DNA from 2 places in the Nonomuraea sp. NPDC049684 genome. Region 2 is predicted to be linked to the other one. Evidence: riboswitches for the same ligand, from Rfam matches in the RefSeq annotation. Region 2 holds a riboswitch; the other holds the start of a gene.

Region 1 (14,459 bases), on a different contig from region 2:
CGCAGTCCGCCGGATCCGGCACTCCGAACGGATCCCGGTCCCCGTTGACCACCAGCACGTCGACCCCGGCCCCGCGCAGCTCCTCGGCCCTGGAACGCTCCGGCCTGCCGGGCGGGTGCAGCGGGAAGGCCAGCGCCACCACCGCCGCCGCGCCCACCGCCGAGGCCGTACGGCAGGCCACCCGGGCGCCGTTGCTCCGGCCGCCCTGCACCAGCGGCAGCCCCGGCCACCCGGCGCGCAGCTCGCCCAGCACCACTTCCCAGGCCTCGTCCTGCCGGGCGGCCGAGCCCGGCGCCCGCGCCCCCGCGACCCGGAACGCCTGCGACACCCTGGCCACGGTCGCCCCCGCCCCGAGCGCGGCGTCACGGACGGCCAGCAGGTCGGGCGCGTCCACTCCCCCGGCCGAGTCGTGGGTCAGCACCAGCAGCAGCCGGGGCTCGGCCGCCTCGTCGACCTGCACCAGCGCCGGCCCCCGCGGAGTCATGATCTCCATGGCAGCACCGTACCTGGGGAGGATCCGCCGTTGGCTCCCAGGTCTGATGACGGCGCGCCGGACAACCGGGATGATGGCTTGCATGCCAGAGATGCGCCCCATCCGGGATGACCTGCAGGCCACCCTCGACGCCCGCCGCGACCTCGGCCCCGACTACGAGGCCGCGCTCGTCGAGTCCTTCGTCGAACGGCTCGACGCCACCATCGCCGCCCGCGTCCAGGCCGAGCTGAGCGGCCACGACCTCACCCCGGCCAAGCCCAAGCAGCGGCAGAACAACGGCGCGGCCATGATCCCCGTCGCGCTGGGCTCGATGGGCCTCGGCATCCCGCTGACCGCCATCGCGTCCGGCAACTCGGGGCTGGTCGGCCTGACGATCACGTGGCTGGCGATCGTCGCCATCAACGTGGCCGCCGCCGTGGCCATCATGCGCCGCGGCTGAGCCTTCTCCTCGGGCGGCGCTCAGGCGTCGCGGTGGAAACGCAGCCGGACCTCGGCGGCCATGGTCTGGTCCTCGTGCTCCAGGCCGTAGGTCCACACCTGGCCGGCGTCCTCGGTGCGCCCGCGCAGCGGCAGCGTGCGCGCCAGCAGCTCGATGGCCAGCGCGCCCGTCTGGGGGTCGGCCCCGCTCTCGACGGCCTCGGCGAACTCGGCGCAGGCCAGTTCCAGGTGCGCGATGCCGAGCAGCACCCGCAGGCCCGGCAGCTCCCGCGCCGGGGCGAACTCCAGCGCGTCCAGCAGCAGCCCGGCGGCCTCCCCCGGGTCGCCGTACTCCAGCAGCGTCTCGGCGAGCTGGCGGGCCGCGTGCGCGGCGGCCTCGGCGTCGCCTGAGTCAAGGCTCGCGTCGAGGGCCGAGCGCAGCTCCTTGCCGGCCTCCTGGGGGCTGCCGGCCAGCCGGGCCAGCGCGAGGTGCGCCAGCGGGACGTAGGCCGGGGTGCCGACGCCGAGCACGGCCTGCCAGGCGGCCCTTGCCTGGTCGTCGCGGCCCTCGCGTTCGAAGCCCTGGGCCAGGTGGCAGGCGGCCTGGGCGGCGTACTCGGGATGGCCGGTGGCCAGCGCGGTGCGGGCCGCGGCGCGGGCGGCCTCGGTGTCGCCGCGCTCGTCGAGCACCACGGCCAGCCCCACGGCGGCCTGGGCCCGGTCGGGGCTGTCGGGGTCGGCGACCAGCTCGGTCAGGATCGCCGCCGCACCCTCCAGGTCGCCGCCCTCGGCCAGCCGGCGGGCGGTGTCGAGCGGCGGGGTCTGCAGCTCTGAGAACGTCAAGAGAGCTCCTTCCGGCGACGGATCGCACCGAGCCTAACGGCTCGTCGCGATCATGTCTGCTCACTTGACGGTGCAGGACTGGGCCGGGTCCGGCGCGGGTCCCCGGGCGGGGACCCGCGCGGGCGGATCAGTCCTCGTACGCCTCCAGCGGCGGGCAGGAGCACACCAGGTTGCGGTCGCCGTACGCCTGGTCGATGCGGCGCACCGGCACCCAGTACTTGCCCTCGCGCAGCGAGGCCACCGGGTAGGCCGCCTCGGTCCGCGAGTACGGGTGGGCCCACTCGTCGGCGGTGACCGACTCGGCCGTGTGCGGCGCGTTGCGCAGCGGGTTGTCGGTCTTGTCGTAGTCGCCGGAGGCCACCTTGGCGATCTCGCCGCGGATGGCGATCATGGCGTCCACGAACCGGTCGAGCTCGTCCAGGTCCTCGCTCTCGGTCGGCTCGATCATCAGCGTGCCGGCCACCGGGAACGACATGGTCGGCGCGTGGAAGCCGTAGTCGATCAGGCGCTTGGCCACGTCGTCGACGGTGACGCCGGTCTCCTTGGTGATCTGGCGCAGGTCCACGATGCACTCGTGGGCCACCAGGCCGCCGCGGCCGGTGTAGAGCACCGGGTAGTGCGGGGCCAGCCGCCTGGCCAGGTAGTTGGCCGACAGGATGGCCTGCTCGGTGGCCGCGGTGAGGCCCTCGGAGCCCATCATCCGCACGTACGCCCACGAGATCGGCAGGATGCCCGCCGAGCCGTACGGGGCGGCCGAGACCGGGCCGACCGGGCTGCCGTCGCGCAGCGGGTGGCCGGGCAGGTAGGCGGCCAGGTGGCCGCGGACCGCGACCGGGCCGACGCCGGGGCCGCCGCCGCCGTGCGGGATGCAGAACGTCTTGTGCAGGTTCAGGTGGGACACGTCGGCGCCGAACTCGCCCGGCTTGGCCAGGCCCACCAGGGCGTTGAGGTTGGCGCCGTCGACGTAGACCTGGCCGCCGGCCTCGTGCACCTTGGCGCAGACCTCGGTGATCGACTCCTCGTACACGCCGTGCGTGGACGGGTACGTCACCATGATCGCGGCGAGCTTGTCGCGGTGCTTGGCGATCTTGGCGTCAAGGTCGGCCAGGTCGATGTTCCCGTCGCTGTCGCAGGCCACGACCACGACCCGCATGCCCGCCATGACGGCGCTGGCCGCGTTCGTGCCGTGGGCCGAGGACGGGATCAGGCACACGTCCCGCTCGGTGTCGCCGTTGGCCTGGTGGTAGGCGCGGATGGCCAGCAGGCCGGCGAACTCGCCCTGGGAGCCGGCGTTCGGCTGGATGGAGACCGCGTCGTAGCCGGTCACCTCGGCCAGCCAGCCCTCCAGGGTGCCGACGAGCTCCCGGTAGCCCTCGGTCTGGGCCTCCGGCGCGTACGGGTGCACGCCGGCGAACTCCGGCCAGGTGATCGGCTCCATCTCGGTGGTCGCGTTCAGCTTCATCGTGCACGAGCCGAGCGGGATCATCGAACGGTCGAGCGCGATGTCCTTGTCCTGCAGCCTGCGCAGGTAGCGCAGCATCGCGGTCTCGGAGCGGTGACTGTGGAAGACCGGGTGGGTCAGGTAGTCCGACTCGCGCAGCAGTTCGGCCGGCAGCGCGTCGGCCTCCAGCGCCACGTCCTGGCGCTCGACGCCGAAGGCGGCCCACACCTTGACCAGCTCGGCCGCGCCGGTCTTCTCGTCGCAGGCGATCGAGACGTGGTCGTCGCCGGCCTGCCACAGGTTGACGCCCCGCTCGGCGGCGGCGGCAACCACCTCGGCGGCCCCGCCGGGCACACGGACGAGCACGGTGTCGAAGAACTCGCCGTGCACGACCTCCAGGCCGGCCTCGCGCAGCCCGCCGGCCAGCGCGACGGCGTGCCGGTGCACGCGGTGCGCGATCCGGCGCAGGCCCTCGGGGCCGTGGTAGACGGCGTACATGCCGGCGATCACGGCCAGCAGGACCTGGGCGGTGCAGATGTTGCTGGTGGCCTTCTCACGGCGGATGTGCTGCTCGCGGGTCTGCAGGGCCAGCCGGTAGGCGGGGTCGCCGTCGACGTCGACCGACACGCCGACCAGGCGGCCGGGCATCTGCCGCTGCAGGCCCTCGCGTACGGACATGTAGGCCGCGTGCGGCCCGCCGAACCCGAAGGAGACGCCGAAGCGCTGGGAGGAGCCGACGGCGATGTCGGCGCCCAGCTCGCCGGGGGCGGCCACCAGCGTGAGGGCCAGCAGGTCGGCGGCGGCCACGACGAGCGCGCCCGCCTCGTGCGCCCTGGCGGCCACGTCGCGGAAGTCGCGCAGGCGGCCCGAGGCGCCCGGGTACTGGACGAGCACGCCGAAGCACTCCGGCAGCTCGCCGTCGAGGTCGTGCTCGACCAGCGTGATGCCGAGCGGCTCGGCGCGGGTGGCCAGCACGGCCTTGGTCTGGGGCAGCGTGTCGGCGTCGACCACGAACACGTCGCTCTTGGACCTGCCGGCCCGGCGGGCCAGCGTCATGGCCTCGGCCGCGGCGGTGGCCTCGTCCAGCAGGGAGGCGCCGGCGACGTCGAGGCCGGTCAGGTCGGAGACGACCGTCTGGAAGTTCAGCAGCGCCTCCAGGCGGCCCTGCGAGATCTCCGGCTGGTACGGCGTGTAGGCGGTGTACCAGCCCGGGTTCTCCAGCAGGTTGCGCCGGATGACGGCGGGCGTGACGGTGTCGTAGTAGCCCAGGCCGATCATGGAGGTCAGCACCCGGTTGCGGGAGGCCAGCTCGCGCAGCTCGGCGATGGCCTCGGTCTCGCTCGCGGCGGCCGGCAGCTTGAGCCGGTCCTTGACCCTGATGGCCTCGGGCACGGCCACGGCCACCAGATCGCCGACGGACTCGAAGCCCACGGCCTCGAGCATGCGCTGCTGCTCGGACTCGGATGGGCCGATGTGCCTGGACGAGAACGGCGGAGCGGACAGGTCGGTCATGGAGGTTGCCTCCCGAGGCTTGGAGACCGGCGCCAGGGCGCGGGCGAGTGCCGGATCTCCCCCTCTGTCATCGCGACGTCATCGCGACCTGAGAGCTTCACCCCACCATGGGGCTTGCACCGTCGGTGAGGTGCGCCTGGCGGGCGCACCTGCTTTCCAGAGTTGCCTCACCCGAGCGGTACGGGATGCCTGAGAGATTCCGGGGAGGGTTGCTCCTTCGGCGCCCCAGGACCGAAGCCCAGGGACTCTCCCGCACGGGGTCATCAGCCTTACTCTGTCCTAGATTACTACGGTGTGTTCAGCGGTTCAGCTCACCCCGTGCGGCGTGCGCGACGCCGCTTGGCGAGCTCGTCAGCGGGATGGTCGGCCGGGACGGTGTCCTCGACCGCCGCCCGTTCCCCCGGCAGCTCCGCGAGGGAGCCCTCGACCTCTCGCCAGACCCGGCCGAGCGCGATGCCGAACACGCCCTGGCCGCCCTGGAGGAGATCGATCACCTCGTCGGCCGAGGTGCACTCGTAGACGCTGACACCGTCGCTCATGAGCGTGATCTGCGCGAGGTCGGCGACCCCGCGGTCACGCAGATGCTGCACCGCGGTGCGGATCTGCTGCAACGACACCCCGGTGTCGAGCAGCCGTTTGACGACCTTGAGCACCAGGATGTCGCGGAAGCTGTAGAGCCGCTGCGAGCCCGAGCCGTGCGCGGCTCTTATCGTGGGCTCGACCAGGCCCGTGCGCGCCCAGTAGTCGAGCTGCCTGTAGGTGATGCCGGCCGCCGAGCAGGCTGTGGGCCCGCGGTATCCGATGTCGTCGGGCACCGTCGCGGGCTGCTCGTCGAAGAGCAGTCCCTGCTCTCCGGCACGCTGCCGCGCGCTCTCGCGCCGCACCGGATCTTCCTGGCCGGCCGTCTTTCCCTCGCCGCTGCTGACCGCCACGCGGACCTCCGGCTTTCTCTCATCCCATGGCCTGATCTGGGGGTTCGTAAAGGGCGACCACGGGTTTCACTTGCACCGTAGGACCGTGACCATGCTCAGTCAACGATCCGGCTCGGCGCGTCGTGAAGCGTAAATGCACTGAAATACCTACCCCGCCCTGCCGAAGTCCTCGGGAGTGATCGTGTCAAGGAACTCCCTGAACTTCTCCACCTCGTCCTCCTGGTCGTCAGGGATGATCACACCGGCCTCCTGGACGACCTCTTCGCTGGCGAAGATGCGCGCGCCGGTGCGCAGCGCCAGGGCGATGGAGTCGGAGGGGCGGGCGCTGACCTCCACGCCGTTGGAGAACACCAGGTCGGCGAAGAAGATGCCGTCACGCAGGGCCACGATGTTGACCGCGCGCAGCCCGACGCCGAGCGCGCTCAGCACGTCCCTGAACAGGTCGTGGGTGAGCGGCCGGGGCGGCGGCTCCTCGGCCTGCGCCAGGGCGATCGCGGTCGCCTCGGTCATGCCGATCCAGATCGGAAGGAACCGTTCCCCGTGTGCCTCCTTGAGCAAGACGATCGGCTGATTTGTGGGCATCTCAACTCGAACGCCCACGACCTCCATCTGCAACACGGGCTGCTCCGTATTCGGCCGGCCGGTCACCCGGCACAGCTGTTGACTGGGTCGTTTCTGCTACACGCCTATGCATTTCAACGTAACACCCGGCAGGCCTGGAATGTGCCCCGGCCTTCCAGCTCTGTGCCCTCAGCGGCCCAGGACAGACCTGACGCCGAGACGGACCAGCGAGGCGTGCAGGTCGAGCAGGAGCGTGGACAGCTCCCTGGCGGCCTCGTCGGCCTCGCCGATGGCGCCGGGCGCGCGCCGCTTGAGTATGGGCGCGACGGTCTGCTCGACCAGCCCGCACTCCCGCTCGGCGGCGGCCTTGACCGCGCGCAGATGGCGGGCGTGCAGGCCGAAGCGGGCCAGGGCGCCGACGCTGCGCGCGATCTTCAGCGCCTCCTCGTCGTAGCGCCTGGCCACGGGGGCGAGCAGGCCGTAGTCCTCCAGCTCGGCGAGGGTCTCCTCGTCGATGCCGGCCGCCTCCAGCAGCTGGGCCCGGTCGTACCGGATCTCCTGGGTCTGCTGCACCGCGCGCGGACGGCCGAAGCTCTCGGCCATCCTGTCCTTGATCACCCGCAGCGGCAGGTAGTGGTCGCGCTGCTCGGTCAGGATGAAACGCAACTGCTCGACGTGGAGATGGGTGAACTTGCGGTAGCCCGAGGGGCTGCGCTCGGGCTCGATCAGCCCCTCACCCTCCAAGAAGCGGATCTTGGACACGGTGACGTCGGGGAACTCGCCCTGCAGCAGGGCGAGCACCTCCCCGATGCTCATGTGCGAGCGTGCCGCCTGTGAGCTCATGCGCCGGCGTTGACCCTCATCAGGAAGACGAGGCGGAACTTGCCGATCTGCACCTCGTCTCCGGAGTGCAGGGGAACCTCCTCGATGCGCTCCCGGTTGACGTAGGTGCCGTTGAGGCTGCCCACGTCGCGTACGGAGAACTGGCCGCCGCGGTGGCGGTAGAACTCCACGTGGCGGCGGGAGACGGTGATGTCGTCGAGGAAGATGTCGCTCTCCGGGTGGCGCCCGGTCGTGGTGAGGTCTTTGTCCAGCCGGAACCGGCTGCCCTGGTTGGGCCCTCTGGTCACCGTGAGCAACGCCGTGCCGGGCGGGAGCTGTTCGACCAGCGCCCGTTCGGCCAGGAGCATGTCGCCTGTCTCAGCCTCGTACGCCTCGATTCCCGCGACCGAGATCGTCGACGTGGTGTCCCCGGAGACCTCGGGTCTGGTCAGCGGTGACCCACAGCGGGAACAGAAACGGGCATCCTCGGGGTTGGCGTGCCCGCACTGCGTGCAGTAGACGCTCGGCATCGATCGGCTCGGCCTCCTACCGCGAAGACGCGGCGACGGTGCTGGGGACGCGCCTGCCTTCGCTCTTCAAGTTTGCGAATGCCGCAACTTACGCTGATCAGCGGCAAAGGTCAAGGCGGGGCGCTGGACTGCGGTTCGGACGCTGACAAAGTTACCGCCGCCCCCACCCCGTGGTCCATGCCGCCGCGCGTTTCTACATTACGATCTTGCGGCACTCCGCGCGCACATCTCGGGCGAAGGCTTTTCCGCTACTCTACGTGATCAGACGGCCGCCTGCTCGACCACGCGGGCCCACCGTTCGAGCAATGCCTGCGCGCCGTCCATGTCGGGGGCCTCGGCCCACAGCTCGGTGACCGGCTCGGCGGCGGCGGGCAGGATCAGCACCCACGACCCGTCGTCGCGGGCGACCCGCACGCCGTCGGTGGTGTCCACGCGCCAGCCGTCGGGCTCGGCCTCGGCGGCCTCGATGACCGAGCGCATCACCGCGCCCTTGGCCGCCCACTGGGTCGGGACGCTCCGGCGCAGCAGCTTGACCTCGGGGATCCTGGCGTCGATCTGGCTGAGCGACAGCCGGGTGCGGGCCACCAGGCCCAGCAGGCGCATGAACGCGGCCAGGCCGTCGATGGCCGGGCTGAACTCCGGCACGACGAACCCGCCGCGCCCGTCGGCCGCGAAGATCATGTCGGGGCCCTGGGCGGCGGAGGTCAGGGCGTCGAGCGCGGTCGAGGTCCACTGCACCTGCACGCCGTGGAAGCGGCAGACCTGCTCGGCGACCCGCGTGGTGGTGACCGGCAGGGCCACCCGGCCGCCCCGGCGCTCGGCCGCCACCAGGTCCAGCACGACCAGCAGGGCGCGATCCTCGCTGATGAGCTGGCCGGTCTCGTCCACCAGCGCGATGCGCTCCCCGACCGGGTCGAAGCGGACGCCGAAGGCCGCCCGCGAGGAGCTGACCAGCTCCGACAGGCGTTGCAGGTCGCGCCGGCGCTCGGCCAGCGTCTCGGTGGGCGAGACGTCGTCCAGCCGGGCGTTGACGGTGAGCACCTCGACGCCGGCGCGGCTGAGCAGCGTGGGCATCACCAGGGAGGAGGTGCCGCCGGCGCAGTCGACCACGACTTTCATGTCCCTGACGCCGGTGACGCCGATGGCCCGCATCAGCTCGTGCGTGTAGCCCTCGACGGCCCTGGCCGGGTAGTGCAGCTCGGCGATCTCGCCGGGGAAGGCCCGCCGGTACTCCTGGCGGGAGAAGACCCGCTCCAGCTTGCGCTGGGCGGCCGGGGGCAGGTCGGCGCCGCGGTCGTCCATGATGACGATGTCGACGCTCTGCGGGTCGCCGGGCGTGGTGCGCAGGGCGATGCCGCCGGCGGCCGACTCGCGGGCGGTGTGGAAGCGGGCCACGGGCAGCGGCGCGGCCTCCAGGTCCAGGACGTTGATCGCGGCGGCGGTCAGGGCGCCGATGACGGCCCGCTTGAGCGCCCTTGCGGCCAGGGAGCAGTCGCGGGAGGTGACGACGTAGGCGCCCTTGCGCAGGGTGGTGGCGTACGCGCCGGCCAGCCGGACGCACAGCTCGGCGGTGATCTCGACGTTGACCAGGCCGCTGACCCCGCGCGGGCCGAACAGGTTGCGCTGGCCGCGCGACTCCCAGATGACGCTGGTGTTGACGACCGCGCCGGCCTCGATGGTCTTGAACGGGTAGACCTTGACGCCGCTGGAGACGTACGCCTCGGCCTCGATGACGCACTCGTCGCCGATGACGGCGTTCTCCTCGACGCGGGCGCCGCCCATGACGTCGGTGCTCTTGCCGATGACGCAGCCGCGCAGGTGGGCGCCGGGGCCGACGTAGACGTTGTCGTGGACGACCGCGCGGTGCAGGAAGGCGCCCTCGCGCACGACCGCGTTGTTGCCCAGCACGGTGTACTCGCGCAGTTCGGCGCCCGCCTCCACCTTGGCGTAGTCGCCGATCAGCAGCGGGCCCTTCAGGACGGCGTCGGGGTCGACCGTGGCCGAGTCGGCCACCCAGACGCCCGGGGAGAGCTCGAAGCCGCCGATGTCGAGGCGGACCCGGCCGGACAGCGCGTCGGCCTGGGCCTTGAGGTAGCTGGCGTGGGTGCCGACGTCCTCCCAGTAGCCGTCGGCGACGTAGCCGTAGATGGGGGCGCCGCGTTCCAGGAGGGCGGGGAAGACGTCCGAGGACCAGTCGACCGGTTCGCCGTCGGCCACGGCGTCGAGGATCTCGGGCTCCATGACGTAGATGCCGGTGTTGACGGTGTCGGAGAAGACCTGGCCCCAGGTGGGCTTCTCCAGGAAGCGCTGAACGCGTCCGTTCTCGTCGAGGATGATGATCCCGAATTCGAGCGGGTTGGGAACGCGCTTCAGACCGATGGTGACAAGAGCCGAATTTTCGCGATGAAAACGGATCATGTCGGATAAGTCGATATCTGTGAGGGCGTCGCCGGAGATGACCAGGAAGCGGTCGTCGCGCAGGCGGGCGGCGGCGTTCTTCACGCTGCCCGCGGTGCCGAGCGGCAGGTCCTCGGTGGCGTACTGGAGGTTCATGCCCAGCTCGTCGCCGTCGCCGAAGTAGTTGCGCACGAGGGCGGCCAGGAACTGCAGGGTGACGACCGTCTCGGTGATGCCGTGCCGTTTGAGCAGGCGCAGGACGTGTTCCATGATCGGGCGGTTGGCCACCGGGAGCAGAGGTTTGGGCTGGTTGGCGGTCATCGGACGCAGCCGAGTCCCCTCCCCGCCCGCCATGACGACCGCCTTCACCCGATCACTCCTTCGTGGTCGCGGTTACGAGTTGGCGCACCTGCACCACATACAGGATCCCTGCCCACCAATACAGGCCGGTGCCCCAGATCGCGAAGGCCCACCCGGCAATTCGCGCTATATCGGCATACCACCCGGTGTGGGAGGCGAGGAAGAGCAGCGGGAAGGCGTACATGAGGTTGAACATGGCGGCCTTGCCCAGGAAATGCACCTGAAGTGCCTTATATCCGTGTTTGCGAAGTACGGGGAACGAACAGGCGACGAAGAGCTCCCGCGCCACGATGACGGCCACCAGCCACCACGGGATGACCTCGCGCAGCAGCAGCGCCAGGATCGTGGCGAAGACGTACAGCTTGTCGGCGGCCGGGTCGATCACCCGGCCGAGCTTGCTGGTCTGGTTGAACGCGCGAGCGATCTTGCCGTCGAGCCAGTCGGTGAACCCGGCCACGATGAGGATGCCGATGGCCCACCCGTCCGCCCTGGGCCCCAGAACCAACCAGAGGAACACGGGCACGCCGAGCAGGCGCAGGAAGCTCAGCAGGTTGGGAACCGTCCAGATCCGGTCCTCGGCGGAAGTTTCGCTCACGCAGAGACCCTACTGCGTGGAACTCCGGCACAGACGCCCCACCAGCGACCATTCCCCGCGGGGCCGGTGGGGGTTGATGGCGTTTCGCGGCATGTGGGGGCGGGAAAAGCCTGGATGATCGATCCCCCCGCGCTGCCGGCCTGCCTTGGGGGGATCGGATGTGGCCCTGGGAGTCCGGCGTGCTGCGGGACGCGCCGGAGATCGCCTTGTTCCTCTGCCTGGCCCTCGGGTTCGCCCTGGGCCGGCTCAGGTTCCGCGGGGTGGCCCTCGGCGGCGCGGCCGGGACGCTGGCCGTCGCCCTCGCCGCGGGGCTGCTGACCGGCGGCGTCGAGGTCCACCAGCAGGTGCGCGTGATCGCCTTCTCGATCTTCGCCTTCACCATCGGCTACACCCTCGGGCCCGCCTTCTTCGCCGCGTTCACCGGGCGCAACCTGCGGTACCTGTGGTTCACGGTCGTCGAGGTCGTCGGGGCGCTGGCGGTCGCGGCGCTGGTGGCGGACGCGCTCGGGCTCGACCCGGGCACCACGGCGGGGCTGGTCGCCGGGGCGGCGGCCGGGCCGGTGGCGCTGGGCACGGCGTCCGACGCCCTGCAGGCCGCCGGGATCGCGCACCAGGCGCTCGGGCCCGCGTACGTCCTGTCCTACCTCCTCGCCCTGGTCACCGTCGCGCTGCTGACCGTCAGGGCCGCGCCCGCGGCGCTCCGGTTCGACCCCGGGGAGGAGGCCGCGGCGCTGTGGCGGCGGCTGGACGGCGCGGAGGAGACGCCGCCGCCTTCGGTGCTGGGCCGGGCCCACCAGGTCACCACCGGCGAGGGCAGGACGGTCGGGCAGGCGGAGATCGCCATGGGCACCCGGGTCTCGGTGGAGCGGCTGCGCAGGAACGGCCGCCCGATCCCGTTCGGCCCCGACACGCTGCTCCAGCGGGACGACGAGGTCGTGGTGGTCGGCGTGCGGCAGGACGTCGTCAACGCCGGCGCGGTGGTCGGGCCCGAGGTGCCGGGCGGGCGGGAGCTCGACCTGGACGTGGAGGTGGCCGACGTCATGCTCGGAAGCCGGCCGCCGGCGACCGTGCGCGACCTGCGCGCCGGGCTGTCCGGCCAGGGGGTGCAGGACCTGCACGTGTGCGAGGTGCGGCGGGTGGGGTGCCGGTTGCCGGTCAGGCCGGGCACGCGGCTGTGCGCCGGTGACGTGGTGCGGGTGACCGGGCTGAAGCGGGACGTGGACCGGGCGGCGTCCTGGCTCGGGGCGCGGGCGGAGGCCGGGCGGCGGGCCGACGTCGTCTACCTGGCCGCCGGGCTCGTGGCGGGGATGGTGGCGGGCCTGGCGGGCGGCCTGACGGCCTCGCTCGGCTGCCTGGCGGCCGGGCTGGTGTTCGGCCGGGCACGGACCGGACGGGCCGGCTTCGGCCAGTACGACGCCGGCGCCGCCCGGGTGGTGGGCGAGGTGGCGCTCGGCGTGTTCGTGGCGGCGCTCGGGCTGTCGGCCGGCCCGGCGGCGGTGGAACTGGTGGCGCGGCACGCCTGGCAGGTGGCCCTGGGCGCGGTCGCCACGGCGGCCGTGCCGGTGGTGATCTCGCTGGCGCTGGGGGCCAAGCTGATGATGCTGCCGCCGCCGCTGGTGCTGGGCGCGGTGACCGGGCAGCACGGCCTGACGACCGTCCTGGGCGGGGTGCGGGTGAGGTCGGGGAACGGGACGCCGCTGCTGGCCTACACCATGGTGCACGCGTTGTCGGGGGCCGTGCTGGCCCTGCTGGGCCCCGCCGCGGTGGCCCTGGCCCGCTGGGTGGGCGCCTGAGCGCCCGGCCCCAGGGCGGCCGGGCGGGCGGTCAGGTGCGCAGGAAGGCGTGGGTGTATCCCACGGGCTCGAAGCCGAGGCGGGCGTAGAACTCGCGTGGCCAGTCGGCGGCGTCGGCGACCAGGAACGTCAGCTCGGTGTCGGCCGTGGCGGCCAGCAGCGCGGTCAGCAGGGCGCGGGCGTGGCCCTGGCCGCGGTGGCGGCCGAGGGTGTAGACATTCTCGATCTGGGCGACGCCTTCGTGCACGTAGAGGTCGGCGTGGGCGGCGATCTGCCCGCCGGGGGCGCGTACGGCGTGGAACTCGACCCGGTCCGCGCCGGACACGCGGGCCGCGGCGCGGGCGGCGAGCCCGTCGGCCACGCCCGGCGACGCCTGCGGCAGCGACTCGCGCCACTCCTCGCGCAGCACGGGCAGCAGCTCCTCCAGCGTGAGCGGCTCGGTGGCGACGGCGGGCGCGGCGGGACGGGCGCCGCGGAAGGCCATGACGACGTTGGTCTCGTGGCCGTAGCCGGCGGCGGCGAAGGCGGGCCGGAACTCCTGGCCCAGCCGGTCGTCGTCGACGCACACCAGCCGGTGGCCGAGCCCGGCGAGCCGCTCCTCGGCGGCCGCGAGCACCGGCTCCGGGCGGCCGCTCCGGACCACGAGCTTGTTGTCGTCGTGGGACATCGGGTAGCGCTCGTCGAGCACCGCGAACCCGCCGGGCACCGGCGCCACGACGGGCGCCTTGCGCCGGGCGAAGCCGTGCACGAAGGAAAGGGCCCGCGCCAGCTCGTCAGCCACCGCGCGCGGCCCGCAGGAAGGCCCTGATCAGGGCGGAGTCCTTGACGCCCGGCGCGGTCTCGACGCCGCTGGACACGTCGACCCCCCACGGGCGGGCGGCCTCGACGGCCTCGGCCACGTTGGCCGGGTCGAGCCCGCCGGCCAGCATCCACCGGCCGGACGGGCGGCCGCGCACCGCCGCCCAGTCCCACGGCTCCCCCGAGCCGGGACGCGGGGCGTCGACGATGAGCAGGTCTTCGTCGTAGGCGCCGCACCGCAGGTCGGCGGCGGCGTCGACGGCCCGCACGAGCGGCCGGCCGAGGTCTTTCAGCGCGGTGAAGTCGGCGTGCGGGTGGTGGCCGTGGAGCTGCACGGCGCGCACACCCGAGGCCAGCGCGGCGGCCCGGACCTCCTCGGGGGTCTCGCCCCGGAAGACGCCCACGGTGAGCACGTGGGCCGGGATCGGCGCGGCCAGCTCGGCCGCCCGCTCGGGCGTGACCCTGCGCGGGCTCCGGGTGAGCACGAACCCGATGGCGTCGGCGCCCGCCTCGACGGCGGCCTCGACGTGCTCGGGCTCGCTCAACCCGCAGATCTTCACATACACACCTCAGACCTTAGCGGCGCCGCGCGGCCGACGGCGACCACGACCAGACCAGCAGCGCGCCGATGAGGCCGAACAGCAGCACCCCGTTGGGCAGGTGGGCGCCCAGCCAGAGCCAGGTGACGTGCTGGAGCCCGCCGACGACGAACAGCGCGACGCTGGCCCACACCGGCCAGCCGGCGCCGCGGCCGGGCCGCCAGACCAGGATCGCCAGCACGATCTGCACGAGCGCCACCAGGTGGACGACCATGCCCGCCATGACGTGCGTCTCGGCCACCGGGCCGCCGCCCGCCGACACGGCCTGCCCGGCGAACGAGGCGGCCACGAGCAGCGCGGCCGCCTGGGCGATGATGGCGACGCGCAGGCTGTGGAGCAGCCCGGCCGACACCTGCCGGGTCGTGC
Region 2 (14,459 bases):
ACGAGCCGCGCGCCCAGCCGTTCGGCCCGCTCGCGGGCGCCCCTGATGACCGCCGGGTAGTAGTAGGTGGCCGAGGGCACCAGCATGCCGAGGGTCAGCGAGCGCTCCCTGGCCGGGGCGGGCGCGGACTCGGGCCGGGTGATGCCGCCGTGCACGCGGTTGACCAGGCCCTGTCCGGCCAGGTGCTCGACGTCCCTGCGCAGGGTGACCATCGAGACGTTGAGCCGGTCGACCAGCTCGGCCAGGCGTACGGAACCGCGCTCGCGCACCTCGCGCAGGATCAGTTCATGACGTTGTTCGGCGAACACCGCGACTCCTTCTGACTCGACCCTGCGATCCTAGCGGGAAGTGCTTTCGTTTTTGAACGGATGCTTTCGTTCGATCAGGATGCTAAGGTCCCGCCGGAGACCGGACGTCCCTTTGGAGTGCCGCATGTTCCCGCTTCCGCCGGAGGATCGAACGCTCAGCCCGTACACCGGCTGGACCCGCGCCCATTGGGAGGCGGTGGCCGACGGGCTGCTGGCCGCGGTGGAACCGTACCGCTCCGCGGACGGCGCCGTGATCACGTTGCCGGGACGCGAGAGCTGGTCGCGCTGCGACGGCCTGGAGGGGTACGCGCGCACCTTCCTGCTGGCCGCCTTCCGCGTGGCCGGCGGCGGCCCCGAGGAACTGCTGGCCCCGTACGCGCGCGGCCTGGAGTCCGGCCCCGGCGTCTGGCAGCCGATCGAGGACCGCACCCAGCCCATGGTCGAGGCGGCCTCGATCGCCCTGTCGCTCTGGCTGACGCGCGAGCGCCTGTGGGACCGCCTGCCCGCCGCCACCCGCGAACGCGTCGCCGCCTACCTGGCCGGGGCCCTGCGCCACGAGCCGGTGGACAACAACTGGTGGCTGTTCCCCGCCATGGTGGGCGGCTTCCTGTCGGCCGCCGGCCTGCACGCCGAGGAGGCCGGCGCGGCGGTGGAACGCGGCCTGGCCCGCATCGAGCCCTGGTACGCCGGCGACGGCTGGTACACCGACGGCGACAACCGCTCCTTCGACCACTACAACGGCTGGGCCATGCACCTCTACCCGGCCCTGCTGGCCCACCTGTCGGGCCACGGCTCCCCGGGGCCCCGCCTGCGCCGCTTCCTGGAGAGCTACGCCCTCACCTTCGACCAGGACGGCCGCATGCTCTACCAGGGCCGCTCCCTCACCTACCGCTTCGCCTCGGCGACCTCGCTCTTCGCCGGAGCCCTGCTGGAGGCCACCCCGCTGTCCCCCGGCCAGACCCGGCGCATCGCCTCCGGCGTCCTGCGCCGCTTCCTCGACGAGGGCGCGCTCTCCCCCGAGGGGCTGCTCACGCTGGGCTGGCACGGCCCCCACGAGCCCTCGCTGCAGTCCTACTCCGGCTCGGCGTCGCCGTACTGGGCCTCGAAGGCGTTCCTCGGGCTGCTGCTGCCGGCCGGCCACCCGGTGTGGACGGCGCCCGAGGAGCCGGGCCCCACCGGGCTCGCCGCGCTGCCCGGCCCCGGGCTGGTCGTCCAGCACACCGGCGACGTCGCCCGGCTGCTCAACCACGGCAGCCAGCACCACCCCGGCGACCCCCTGTACGACCGCTACGCCTACTCCACCCGCACCGCGCCGACCACGGGCGTCCCCGACAACCACTTCGGCGTCGTCGGCCCGGACGGCACGGTCGCCGGGCGCGGCACGATCATCCCTCGGGGGGCGGGCTCGGCGGGCGACCTGGCGTGGGCCGCGTCGGCGGGCGCGGGCGTGGAGAGCCTGAGCGTGGTCAGGGGGGCCGTCGAGGTGCGCGTCCACCGGGTCGCGCCCGGCTCGGCGGTCCGGCAGAGCGGGTGGGCGCTCGTCGCGCCCGCCGACCCGGCCGGCGGGCCCGGCGCGCGGGTGCGGGACGGCGACGGGCTGGTCTCCGAGCTGGTCGCGATGCGCGGCTACAGCCGGGCCCACGTCGCCGCCGACCCCGAGGGCAGCGCCTTCGGGGCTCCGGCGGCCGTGCCCGTGCTGGAGGGGGTGGCGGCCGACGGCTGGGCGGTCGGCGCGGCCGTCCTGGGCGGCGACCCCTTCGAGGTGCCGACGGCGGCGGTGACGGCCGACGACATCACGCTGACCTGGCCCGACGGCGCCCGCCACACCTTCCGGGTGCGGCCCCCGGACGCCCGCACCGCCTGACGGCCCCGGCCCCCGCTGAAGAGCCTCAGGCCGGGAAGGGCGCTCAGGCCAGGAAGGCTCGGAGGAGGGCGGCCGTGCCCTCCAGGTGCTCGGCCATCGCCCGGCGCGCCGCGTCCGGGTCGCCGGCCAGGATGGCGTCCACGATGGCCCGGTGCTGGGCGGCGGCGTGCTCGATGTTCACCTGGAGCATCGGGATCGCGTTCAGCAGGTCGCTCACCCGGGAGCGGGCGTCGGCGCACGTCGCCGCGAGCAGCGTCGAGCCGGTCAGCTCGGCGATCGACAGGTGGAAGGCCGTGTCCAGGCGCCGGTAGTCCTCCAGGGGCGCCTCGTCCAGCTCGGCCAGGCGGCGCGGCAGCACCTCCCGCTGAGCCGGGGTCAGCTCGGCCGCGGCCAGCACCTGCGCCGCCCCGCACTCGACCGCCAGCCGGAACGTCAGCGCGTCCGACAGCTCGGCCATGCCCATGGCGGCCACCGCCTGCCGCAGGTCGCCCGCGTCGGGCCGCGGCGGGACATAGGTGACGAACGCGCCGCCGTACCGGCCGCGCCGCACGTCGAGGTAGCCCGCGTCCTGAAGGGCGCGGATGGCCTCGCGCAGGGTGACCCTGCTGATGCCCAGCCGCACGGCGAGCTCGCGCTCGGGCGGCAGCTTGTCGCCGTACGGCACCACGCCCAGTTTGATCGCCTGGAGCAGCCGTTCCACGGTCTCCTCGAAGGCGTTTCCCGCCCTCACCGGGCGGAGCACTGTCATCAAACGCGCCGAATCGTCCAAGGTGTCCTCAGGTCTTGACAAGCGATCCCGGCATGCACATCAATGGTCTGAGACTAGCCCAATCAACGGGAAAGCGCTTCAGAGCAGATCGGAGCGACCTAGGGTGAGCGAAGCAGCGGGCAACGGATTCCTGTCCGTCGAGGAACTGCGGGGCGAGGTCGCCTCCGGCCGGATCGACACGGTGCTGCTCGCCGTCGCCGACATGCAGGGCAGGTTGCAGGGCAAACGGCTCTCCGCCCGCTACTTCCTGGACGAGGTGCTCCACCACGGATCCGAGGGATGCAACTACCTGCTCGCGGTCGACGTGGACATGAACACCGTCGCCGGCTACGACATGTCCTCCTGGGACCGGGGCTACGGCGACTTCGCGATGAAGCCCGACCTGTCCACCCTGCGCCGGGTCCCCTGGCAGGACGGCACCGCCCTGGTCATGGCCGACCTGGCCTGGGAGGAGGGCGGCGAGGTCACCGCCTCCCCCCGGCAGATCCTGCGCCGCCAGCTCGCCCGCCTGGCCGAGCGGGGCCTGGCCGCGTACGTGGGCACCGAGCTGGAGTTCGTCGTCTACGACGACAGCTACGAGGACGCCTGGCGGCGCGCCTACCGCGACCTGACCCCCGCCAACCTCTACAACGTCGACTACTCCCTCCTCGGCACCGCCCGCGTCGAGCCGCTGCTCCGGCGCATCAGGCGCGACATGGAGGGCGCCGGCATGTACGTCGAGTCGGCCAAGGGCGAGTGCAACCTCGGCCAGCACGAGATCGCCTTCCGCTACGACGAGGCCCTGCGCACCTGCGACAACCACTCGATCTACAAGAACGGCGCCAAGGAGATCGCCGCCCAGGAGGGCCGCTCGATCACCTTCATGGCCAAGCCGAACCAGCGCGAGGGCAACTCCTGCCACATCCACATCTCGCTGCGCGGCCTCGACGGCGGCCTGGCGATGGCGGGCGAGGGGCCGTACGGGCTCTCGCCGCTCGGCGCGCGGTTCATCGCCGGGCAGCTCGCCCGCATGCGCGAGCTCACGCTGCTGTACGCGCCCAACGTCAACTCCTACAAGCGTTACGTGCCCGGCAGCTTCGCGCCCACCGCCGTCAAGTGGGGCGTCGACAACCGCACCTGCTCCCTGCGGCTGGTGGGCCACGGGCCGTCGCTGCGGGTGGAGAACCGGGTGCCGGGCGGGGACGTCAACCCCTACCTGGCGGTGTCGGCGCTGATCGCGGCCGGGCTGGACGGCATCGACCGGGAGCTGCCGCTGGAGGACGCCTTCACCGGCAACGCCTACGACTCCGGCGCCGAGACCGTGCCGCACACGCTGCGGGACGCGCTCGCCCTGTTCGAGGGGTCGAAGCTGGCCAGGGAGGCGTTCGGCGACGACGTGGTCGAGCACTACGCGAACAACGCGCGCGTGGAGCTGGCCGCCTTCGACGCGGCGGTGACGGACTGGGAGCTGTTCCGTGGTTTCGAGCGAATGTGACGGTAGGCATGAGGATCGTTAATCCGGCGACGGAAGAGGTCGTCGCCGAGGTCGAGATGGCGGACGCGGCCGAGGTCGACCGGGCGGTGGAGCGGGCCGCGAAGGCGTACCGGAGCTGGCGGGAGGTGGCGCCGGGCGACCGGGCGCGGCTGCTGCGCCGCTTCGCCGACCTGGTGGACGCCCACGGCGAGGAGCTGGCCCGGCTGGAGCTGGACAACGCCGGGCACCCGATCGGCAACGCGCGCTGGGCGGCCGGGGCCGTCCGCGACGTGCTGCACTTCTACGCCGCCGCCCCCGAGCGCAACCACGGCAAGCAGATCCCGGTGCCCGGCGGCGTGGACGTCACGTTCCAGGAGCCGCTGGGCGTGGTGGGCGTCATCGTGCCGTGGAACTTCCCGATGCTGATCATGTCGTGGGGCGTGGCCCCGGCGCTGGCGGCGGGCAACACGGTGATCGTCAAGCCGGCGGAATGGACTCCGCTCACGGCGCTGCGGCTGGCCGAGCTGGCCCTGGCGGCGGGCCTGCCCGAGGGGGTGCTCCAGGTGCTGCCCGGGGCAGGGGAGGTCGCGGGCGCCCGGCTGGTCGAGCATCCCGGCGTGGCCAAGATCGTGTTCACCGGCTCGACCGAGGTGGGCAAGGAGATCGCCGCGAAGGCGGCGGCGCAGGTCAAGCGGGTGACGCTGGAGCTGGGCGGCAAGTCGGCGAACATCGTCTTCGCCGACTCCGATCTCGGCAAGGCGGCCAGCACCGCTCCCTACGCGGTCTTCGACAACTCCGGCCAGGACTGCTGCGCCCGCTCGCGCATCCTCGTCCAGGCCGAGGTGTACGACGAGTTCCTGGAACGCCTGTCGGCGGCGGTGCGCGGCGTCAAGGTCGGCGACCCGCTCGACGAGTCCACCGAGATGGGCCCGCTGATCAGCGCCGAGCACCTGGAACGCGTCCGCGGCTTCGTCGAGGGCACGCCCTACCTCCAGGGCGACTGCCCCCAGGGCAAGGGCTTCTGGTTCCCGCCGACCGTGCTCACCTCCGAGGTCACCGACCGCGCCTTCACCGAGGAGATCTTCGGCCCGGTCGTGTCGGTGGTGCCGTTCAGCGACGAGGCCGAGGCCGTGCGCATCGCCAACGACACGCCGTACGGGCTGAGCGGGTCCATCTGGACGCGCGACGTCGGGCGGGCGCTGCGGGTGGCCCGCGCGGTGGAGTCGGGCGCCCTGTCGGTGAACTCGCACTCCTCGGTGCGCTACTGGACGCCGTTCGGCGGCTTCAAGCAGTCCGGCCTCGGCCGCGAGCTCGGCCCGGACGCCCTGACGGCCTTCACCGAGACCAAGAACGTCTTCATCTCATGGGAGTGACAGTGCAGCGATTGCAGGATCGGGTGGCCGTCGTCACGGGGGCGGGCAGCGGCATCGGGCTGGCCACGGCGCGCAGGTTCGCGCAGGAGGGCGCGAAGGTCGTCTGCGTCGACATCGACGAGGAGGCCGGGGCCAAGGCCGCGGGCGAGGTCGGCGGCCTCTTCGTCAAGGCCGACGTGACCAGCGAGGACGACGTCGTCCGGATGTTCGCCACGGCCCACGAGACCTACGGCAGCGTGGACGTCGCCTTCAACAACGCCGGCATCTCGCCGCCCGACGACGACTCGATCCTGGAGACCGGCCTCGACGCCTGGCGCCGCGTCCAGGAGGTGAACCTGACCAGCGTGTACCTGTGCTGCAAGCACGCCATCCCGTACATGCGGCGGCAGGGCAAGGGGTCGATCATCAACACCGCGTCGTTCGTGGCGGTGATGGGGTCGGCCACGTCGCAGATCTCGTACACGGCCTCCAAGGGCGGCGTGCTGGCGATGTCGCGCGAGCTGGGCGTGCAGTTCGCCCGCGAGGGCATCCGGGTCAACGCGCTGTGCCCGGGGCCGGTGAACACGCCGCTGCTGCAGGAGCTGTTCGCCAAGGACCCCGAGCGGGCCCAGCGGCGCCTGGTGCACATTCCGGTGGGCCGCTTCGCCGAGGCGTCGGAGATCGCCGCCGCCGTGGCGTTCCTGGCCAGCGACGACGCCTCCTTCATCACGGGGGCCGAGTTCCTGGTGGACGGCGGCATCTCCGGCGCGTACGTGACGCCGCTGTGACCCGTCCGGTCATCGGCGTCACGACGTACGTCGAGCCCGCCCGGTTCACCGTGTGGGACCTGCCCGTCGCACTGCTGCCGTACATGTACGTCGAGAAGATCGTCCAGGCCGGCGGGCAGCCCGTGCTGCTGCCGCCGGCCGGCGATCCCGCCCAGGTCGTGGGGCGGCTCGACGGTCTCGTCCTGGCCGGCGGCGGCGACGTCGACCCGGCCAGGTACGGCCGCGCGGCGCACGAGCGCACCGGCTACGTCCGGCGGTTCCGGGACGAGGCCGAGTTCGCCCTCCTGGCGGCGGCCCTGGAGGCCGGGCTGCCGTTCCTGGGCATCTGCCGCGGCCTCCAGGTGCTCAACGTGCTGCTCGGCGGCACCCTGCACCAGCACCTGCCCGACGTGACCGGGCACACCGGCCACTCCCCCGCGCCCGGCGAGTTCGGCCACCTGCCGGTCACGCCCGTGCCCGGCAGCCGCCTGGCCAAGGCGCTCGGCACGGACCCGGTGGCGGTCCCGCACTACCACCACCAGGCGATCGACGGGCTCGCCCCCGGACTCACGGTCACCGCCACGGCCGCCGACGGGACGATCGAGGCGGTGGAGCTCGACTCCGGCGGTTTCGCGGCGGCGGTCCAGTGGCACCCGGAGGCGGGCGACGGGGCGGCGCTCTTCGAGGCGTTCACGGCGGCCTGCTGAGACCGTTACTGGAAAGCTTCTTTACCTTTTCTGCGCCCTAAAATCCCGCGAAATCCCAGCTCAGGGGGCCATACCACCGCGTTATAGGAAACTTGTTGGGTACCGGGTCGCGCCATCCCGGTGTCACCCTGTGTTCATCCCCAGCCGGCCGGGGCTCTTCCACTCCACACCCCCCTGAGGAGCCAGAGAGTGAACCCCAAACTCAGGTTGGGGGCTGCCGCAATGCTCGCGCTAGCCCTGACCACCAGCTCGCTGGTGGGCGCCACGAGCGCCACAGCCCAAGCGTCGCAGGTGGCCGATCCTCCCAGCCCCGACGAGCGCAGGAACGCGATCGCCACCGCACACAACGCGATCCTGGCCGACTCGGCGGCATTGCTGGCATCCGAGCAGGACACGTTCACGCTGACGTCGACCGTCGAAGGCGTCCGCGGCCTGCAGTACCTGACCTACGCCCGCAAGCACGCGGGCCTGCCCGTCTACGGCGGCGACGTGGTCGTCGCCACGGACGCCTCCGGCGCGGTGGTCGACACGGTCGCCACCGGGCAGCGCACGAAGATCGGGATCGGCACGAAGGCGAAGGTCACCGCGGCCCAGGCCGCCGTGACGGCCAGGGCCAAGGTGGCCAGGGTCGAGACCGTCGCCACGCCGGTGCTGTCCGTGCACGCCACCACGACGACCCCGCGGCTGGCCTGGGAGGTGCTCGTCACCGGCGCCACCGCCGCCGGTCACGAGACCAAGCTCCACGTCTACGTGGACGCCCTCACCGGCAGGGTCATCGACGACTGGGACGAGGTGCGCGACGGCACCGGCAACAGCTACTACGTCGGCACCGTCACCATCGACACCAGCCCCTCGTACACGATGCGCGACCCCCGCAGGAGCGGCGTGGCGTGCGGCGGCCAGAACGGCTCGCCGTACACCAAGACCACCGACACCTGGGGCAACGGCTCGGGCACGAACCTGGAGACCGCCTGCGTCGACGCGCTCTACGCCGCGCAGCGGGAATGGGACATGCTGAGCGCCTGGCTCGGCCGCAACGGCATCAACGGCCAGGGCGGCGGCTACCCGGCCCGCGTCGGCCTGGCCGACGTCAACGCCTACTGGAACGGCCAGTACGGCTCCTTCGGCCACAACTCCGCCAACTCCCAGCAGCTCACGTCGATGGACGTGGTCGGCCACGAGTTCGGCCACGGCATCTTCCAGTTCACCAGCGGCGGCTCGGGCAGCGGCAACGAGACCGGCGGCATGAACGAGTCCACCGGCGACATCTTCGGCGCGCTCACCGAGGCGTACGCCAACAACCCGAACGACCCGCCGGACTACCTGGTCGGCGAGGAGGTCAACCTCTCCGGGTCCGGGCCGATCCGCAACATGTACAACCCGTCGGCCCTCAGCCACCCGAACTGCTACAGCGCCTCCATCCCGAACACCGAGGTGCACGCGGCGGCCGGCCCGCAGAACCACTGGTTCTACCTCGTGGCCGAGGGCACCAACCCCTCGGGCAAGCCCGCCAGCACCCGCTGCGACAACGGCGCCGCGATCACCGGCATCGGCATACGCAAGGCCGGTGAGGTGTTCATGTCCGCGCTGAACATGAAGACCCAGCCGTGGACGCACGCCAAGGCCAGGGTCGCCACCCTCCAGGCCGCCAAGACCCTGTACCCGGGCAGCTGCACCGAGTTCAACGTGGTCAAGAACGCCTGGGACGGCGTCAGCGTACGGGCCCAGTCCGGCGAGCCGACCTGCACCCAGGGCAGCAACGACTTCTCGGTCAACCTGAACCCCGCCTCCGGCAGCGTCACCCCGGGCCAGAGCACCACGACCACGGTGAGCACCACCGTGACCGGCGGCTCGGCGCAGTCGATCACCCTGCGGACCGGCACCCTGCCGGCCGGCGTGACCGCCTCGTTCAGCCCGGCCACCATCACCGCGGGGCAGAGCTCGACGCTGACGATCAGCACCTCGGCGAGCAGCCCGCAGGGCAGCCACTCGATCGCGATCACGGCCGACGGCGCCGACGTGGACCGCCAGGCCACCTACAACCTGCAGATCGGGCAGAGCTCGCCGAACGACTACTCCTTCGGCGTGACCCCGTCGTCGGCCTCGGTGCAGGCCGGGCAGTCGGCCACGGCCACGGTCAGCACGCAGGTCACCGCCGGTCAGGCGCAGAGCGTCGCCCTGTCGGCGAGCAACGTGCCCGCGGGCGTGACGGTCAGCTTCAGCCCGTCCACGATCACCGCCGGGCAGTCGTCCACGGTGACGTTCGCGACCACGAGCGGCGTGACGCCGAGCACGTACACGATCAGTCTGAACGCCGACGGCGCGAGCGCCGACCACTCGGCCTCCTTCAGCCTGACGGTGGGCGGCGGCCAGGGCACCACGTGGCAGACGTACACGGCCTACACGGCCGGACAGACCGTCACCTACCAGGGCGTCAGCTACCGCTGCCTCCAGGCGCACACCAGCCTGCCGGGCTGGGAGCCGCCCAACACCCCTGCCCTCTGGCAGCCGGTCTAAGTCGCTCGACCTGGGCGGCCACGCCGGGGTGGCCGCCCAACCCCCTTGAGGAGCCACAGAACGTGAACGCCATGCTCAGGCTGGGCGCCGCGGCCACCGCCGCGCTGGCCCTGACCCTCACCACGCCGGCCGGACCGGCCGGCGCCGCCGCCGACCCCGCGCCCGACATCCCCGTCGCGAACGTGACGGCGCATCTGAGCCAGTTGCAGTCCATCGCCACGAGCAACGGCGGCAACCGCGCCTCGGGCAGGCCGGGCTTCACCGCCTCGATGAACTACATCAAGGGCAAGCTGGACGCGGCCGGCTTCACCACCCGCGTGCAGAACTTCAGCGGCGGCAGCAACCTGATCGCCGACTGGCCGGGCGGCCCTGCCAACCAGACCGTGATGCTCGGCGCCCACCTCGACAGCGTCGCGGCCGGCCCCGGGATCAACGACAACGGTTCCGGCTCGGCCGCCCTCCTGGAGAACGCCCTCACCCTCGCCGCCCGCAGGCCCACGCTCACCAAGCACGTGCGCTTCGGCTGGTGGGGCGCCGAAGAGGCGGGCATGGTCGGGTCCAGGTACTACGTGCAGAACGGCGGCGCGAGCGGCGTCGAGGTGTACCTGAACTTCGACATGATCGCCTCGACCAACGCCGGCTACTTCGTCTACGACGACGACGCGGCGATCCAGCGGACCTTCAACGACTACTTCGCCACCATCGGCCTGCAGACCGAGGGTGACAGGGAGGGCGACGGCCGCAGCGACCACGCCTCCTTCAAGAGCGCGGGCGTCCGGGTCGGCGGCCTGGCCACCGGGGCCGGGGCGGTCAAGAGCTCGGCCCAGGCCGCCAAGTGGGGCGGCTCGGCCGGGCAGGCGTTCGACCGCTGCTACCACAGCGCCTGCGACAGCTACCCGAGCGCCATCAACACCACGGCGCTCGACCGCAACTCCGACGCCATCGCGTACGCCATATGGAAGCTCGCCGTGGGCACCAGCACGCCCACGGAGAACGACTACTCGATCTCGGTGACCCCGTCGTCGGCGTCGGTCCAGGCCGGTCAGTCGGCTACCGCGGCGGTCAGTACCCAGGTCACGTCCGGCCAGGCGCAGAGCGTCGCGCTCTCCGCCGGGAACGTGCCGAGCGGGGTCACCGTCTCCTTCAGCCCGTCCACGGTTCAGGCGGGCCAGTCGTCCACCGTCACGATCGCCACCGCCAGCGGCGTCGTGGCGGGGACGTACACCATAGGGATCAACGGCGACGGGACGACGGCGGACCACTCCGCGTCCTTCACCCTGACCGTCGGAGGGGACGGCCAGGGCACCACCTGGACGGCTTACAAGTCGTACACGGCCGGAGACGTCGTCACCTACCAGGGGGTCAGCTACCGCTGCCTCCAGGCGCACACCAGCCTGCCGGGCTGGGAGCCGCCGAACGTGCCCGCCCTCTGGGCACGGGCCTGACCCTCGGGCCTGATCCTCGGGCCTGACCCTCGGGCCTGATCCTCGGGCCTGATCCTCGGGCCTGATCCCGGGTTCGATCCCCCGCGGGCCGGTCCCGGCCGGCCCGCCCAGAGCTGCCGCGTGCGAGCTGACCTGCCATGACCGGCTCGCGCGCGGCCACCAACGCGGCCGCGACCCCGCCTCTCCGGGGCCGCGGCCGCTTTTCGCTGCGTGCGGGATGCCGCGGATGCCGCGGATGGCGGGGGGCGAAGCGCGACAACACCCCCATGACGGCACTAGGCTGACGGACATCACCGGCGAAACCGTGCGGGAGAGCACCCTGACAGCCGGTCAGGGTCCCTGAAGGAGCAAGCCCTCCCCGCGAACCTCTCAAGGCAAAGGACCGCGCGGCAGCCCTGTAAGGCGTTCTTACGGGGAGGTGACCTCTGGAAAGCAGGCCCCCGGGGCCTCGCCGAAGGTGAAAGTCCGGTAAAACTCGGGCGAAGCTCTCAGGCATCCATGACAGAGGGGGAGGATGCTGGCATCCAATCCTGTCCTGAGGTGCGACAAATGTCCCGACCTACGCCGCTACGAGACGTCCACGAGGCCCTAGGCGCCACGCTGACCGACTTCGCCGGCTGGCTCATGCCGCTCCGGTACGGCAGCGAGTCCGCGGAGCACAAAGCCGTCCGCGAGGCGGCCGGGCTGTTCGACCTCTCGCACATGGGCGAGATCTTCCTGACCGGTCCGCAGGCCGGAGAGGCCCTCGACTACGCGCTGGTCGGCCACCTGTCGGCGCTCGCGCCCGGCCGGGCCAGGTACACGATGATCGTGGACGAGCGCGGCGGGGTGCTCGACGACCTCATCGTCTACCGGCTGGCGGACGAGGAGTTCATGGTGGTGGCCAACGCCTCGAACTCCGACAAAGTCGCGGATGAGCTGAAAAATCGTACTAAGTCGTATGACGCGGTGGTCGATGACCGCTCCCAGCAGTACGCCCTCATCGCGATCCAGGGCCCCAAGGCCCAGGAGATCCTGGCCACGCTCACCGACGCCGACCTCGACGGTCTCAAGTACTACGCGGGCCTGCCCGGCGTGGTCGACGGCCGCCAGGCGCTCATCGCCCGCACCGGCTACACCGGCGAGGACGGCTTCGAGCTCTTCGTCGCCAACCAGGACGCCGTGCCGCTCTGGCGCGCCCTGGAGGCGGCGGGCGAGCCGCACGGCCTGCGCGCCGCCGGTCTGTCCAGCCGCGACACCCTCAGGCTGGAGGCCGGCATGCCGCTCTACGGCAACGAGCTGAGCTCCGACCTGACCCCGTTCGACGCGGGGCTGGGCAGAGTGGTGAAATTCGACAAGCCCGGTGACTTCGTCGGCAGGGCGGCGCTGGAGGCGGTCAAGGACGACCAGCCCCGCCGCCGCCTCGTCGGCCTGGTCGCCCAGGGCCGCCGGGTGCCGCGTCACGGCTACCCGGTCACCCGCGACGGCGCCGTCGTCGGCGAGGTCACCAGCGGTGCGCCCTCCCAGACCCTGGGCAAGCCCATCGCGATGGCCTACGTGAACGCCGGGGCCGACACAGGTCTGGCCGTGGACATCCGGGGCAGCCATGAACCTATGGACCTGGTCGAGCTGCCCTTCTACAGGAGGAACAAGTGAGCAACATCCCTGACGACCTGAACTACACCAAGGAGCACGAGTGGGTGTCGGGCGTGGACGACGGCATCACCGTGACCGTCGGCATCACGGCCTTCGCCGCCGAGGCTCTTGGTGACGTCGTCTTCGTGCAGCTCCCCGAGGTCGGTTCGACCGTCGAGGCGGGTGACTCGGTCGGCGAGGTGGAGTCCACCAAGTCGGTGAGCGAGATCTACGCCCCCGTCGGCGGCGAGATCGTCGAGGTGAACTCGGCCGTGGCCGACGACCCGTCGCTGGCCAACAGCGACCCGTACGGCGACGGCTGGATGTTCCGCGTCCGCATGGAGGGCGACGCGGAGGACCTGCTGTCCGCCGAGGAGTACACGGCGCTCACCTCAGGCGAGTCCTGACACCACCGCCGGGGCCCGCGGCGGGCCCCGGCACTTCCTGAACTGAAGGGCGCCCATCAATGGCGATCAGCGTCTTCGACCTCTTCAAGATCGGCATCGGACCGTCCAGCTCCCACACGGGCGGCCCGATGGCCGCCGCGCACAAGTTCGCCCGCGGGCTGCACGACGACGGCCTGCTCCCCCGCGTGGCCCGCGTCGAGGTCATCCTGTACGGCTCGCTCGGCCTGACCGGCAAGGGCCACGGCAGCGACAAGGCGGTGCTGCTCGGCCTGTCCGGTGAGAAGCCGGAGCTGGTCGACGTCGACTCCGTCGACGCCCGCCTGGCCGAGATGCGCGCCTCGGGCACGGTCAACCTCTACGGCGAGCGCGAGATCCCCTTCGTCGTGGGCCAGGACCTCGTCTTCGAGCGCAAGATCTCCCTGCCCGAGCACCCCAACGGCATGCGCTTCACCGCCCGCGACGAGCAGGGCGAGACCGTGCGCGAGAAGGTCTACTTCTCCGTCGGCGGCGGCTTCGTCGTGGACGAGAAGGCCACCGGCGCCGACCGCATCAAGCCCGACGACACCGTCCTGCCCTACCCGTTCGCCTCGGGCGAGGAGCTGCTCAAGCACTGCTCGAACACCGGCCTGTCGATCTCCGCCCTGATGCTGGAGAACGAGAAGGCGTTCGGGCGCACCGAGGAGGAGATCCGCGCGGGCATCCTCAACCTGTGGCGGGTGATGTCGGAGTGCGTGCGGCGCGGCATCAGCAAGGAGGGCGTGCTGCCCGGCGGCCTGAAGGTCAAGCGCCGGGCCAACCAGCTCCACCGGCGGCTGCAGGCCGAGTCGGCCGAGAAGGACCCGCTGCAGGCGATGGACTGGGTGGCGCTGTTCGCCCTGGCCGTCAACGAGGAGAACGCCGCGGGCGGCCGCATCGTCACCGCCCCGACCAACGGCGCGGCGGGCATCATCCCGGCCGTGCTGACGTACTACACCAAGTTCGTCCCGAGCGCCGACGACGACGGCGTGGTGCGCTTCCTGCTCACGGCGGCCGCGATCGGCGTGCTGTTCAAGGAGAACGCCTCGATCTCCGGCGCCGAGGTCGGCTGCCAGGGCGAGGTGGGCTCGGCCTGCTCGATGGCCTCGGCCGGCCTGACCGAGGTCATGGGCGGCACCCCCGAGCAGGTGGAGAACGCCGCCGAGATCGGCATCGAGCACAACCTCGGGCTGACCTGCGACCCGATCGGCGGCCTGGTGCAGATCCCGTGCATCGAGCGC

What was found. Region 2 has a riboswitch for glycine ahead of gcvT (glycine cleavage system aminomethyltransferase GcvT). Riboswitches for the same ligand answer to the same signal wherever they lie in the genome.
Region 1: linked by a shared signal. The riboswitch ahead of gcvP (aminomethyl-transferring glycine dehydrogenase) and the one ahead of gcvT (glycine cleavage system aminomethyltransferase GcvT) in region 2 are both predicted to bind glycine.

Annotation. Positions count from the first base shown of each region.
Region 1 is NZ_JBITLO010000006.1:349,128-363,586, reverse strand. Features, by position in the region: gene ACIBST_RS22045 (alpha/beta family hydrolase) at 1-493, opposite strand, end outside; gene ACIBST_RS22040 (hypothetical protein) at 576-932, shown strand; gene ACIBST_RS22035 (hypothetical protein) at 953-1,753, opposite strand; gene gcvP (aminomethyl-transferring glycine dehydrogenase) at 1,881-4,706, opposite strand; glycine riboswitch at 4,873-4,969, opposite strand; gene ACIBST_RS22025 (MerR family transcriptional regulator) at 5,018-5,638, opposite strand; gene ACIBST_RS22020 (bifunctional nuclease family protein) at 5,786-6,256, opposite strand; gene ACIBST_RS22015 (MerR family transcriptional regulator) at 6,389-7,015, opposite strand; gene ACIBST_RS22010 (FHA domain-containing protein) at 7,039-7,551, opposite strand; gene ACIBST_RS22005 (sugar phosphate nucleotidyltransferase) at 7,813-10,317, opposite strand; gene ACIBST_RS22000 (CDP-alcohol phosphatidyltransferase family protein) at 10,322-10,903, opposite strand; gene ACIBST_RS21995 (hypothetical protein) at 11,062-12,696, shown strand; gene ACIBST_RS21990 (GNAT family N-acetyltransferase) at 12,728-13,477, opposite strand; gene ACIBST_RS21985 (phosphoribosylanthranilate isomerase) at 13,470-14,060, opposite strand; gene ACIBST_RS21980 (hypothetical protein) at 14,071-14,459, opposite strand, start outside.
Region 2 is NZ_JBITLO010000002.1:92,647-107,105, forward strand. Features, by position in the region: gene ACIBST_RS06155 (substrate-binding domain-containing protein) at 1-308, opposite strand, end outside; gene ACIBST_RS06160 (DUF2264 domain-containing protein) at 433-2,172, shown strand; gene ACIBST_RS06165 (FadR/GntR family transcriptional regulator) at 2,216-2,920, opposite strand; gene ACIBST_RS06170 (glutamine synthetase family protein) at 3,045-4,415, shown strand; gene ACIBST_RS06175 (aldehyde dehydrogenase family protein) at 4,424-5,767, shown strand; gene ACIBST_RS06180 (3-oxoacyl-ACP reductase) at 5,758-6,534, shown strand; gene ACIBST_RS06185 (gamma-glutamyl-gamma-aminobutyrate hydrolase family protein) at 6,531-7,220, shown strand; gene ACIBST_RS06190 (M4 family metallopeptidase) at 7,443-9,737, shown strand; gene ACIBST_RS06195 (M28 family peptidase) at 9,809-11,182, shown strand; glycine riboswitch at 11,480-11,577, shown strand; glycine riboswitch at 11,598-11,697, shown strand; gene gcvT (glycine cleavage system aminomethyltransferase GcvT) at 11,732-12,817, shown strand; gene gcvH (glycine cleavage system protein GcvH) at 12,814-13,203, shown strand; gene ACIBST_RS06210 (L-serine ammonia-lyase) at 13,263-14,459, shown strand, end outside.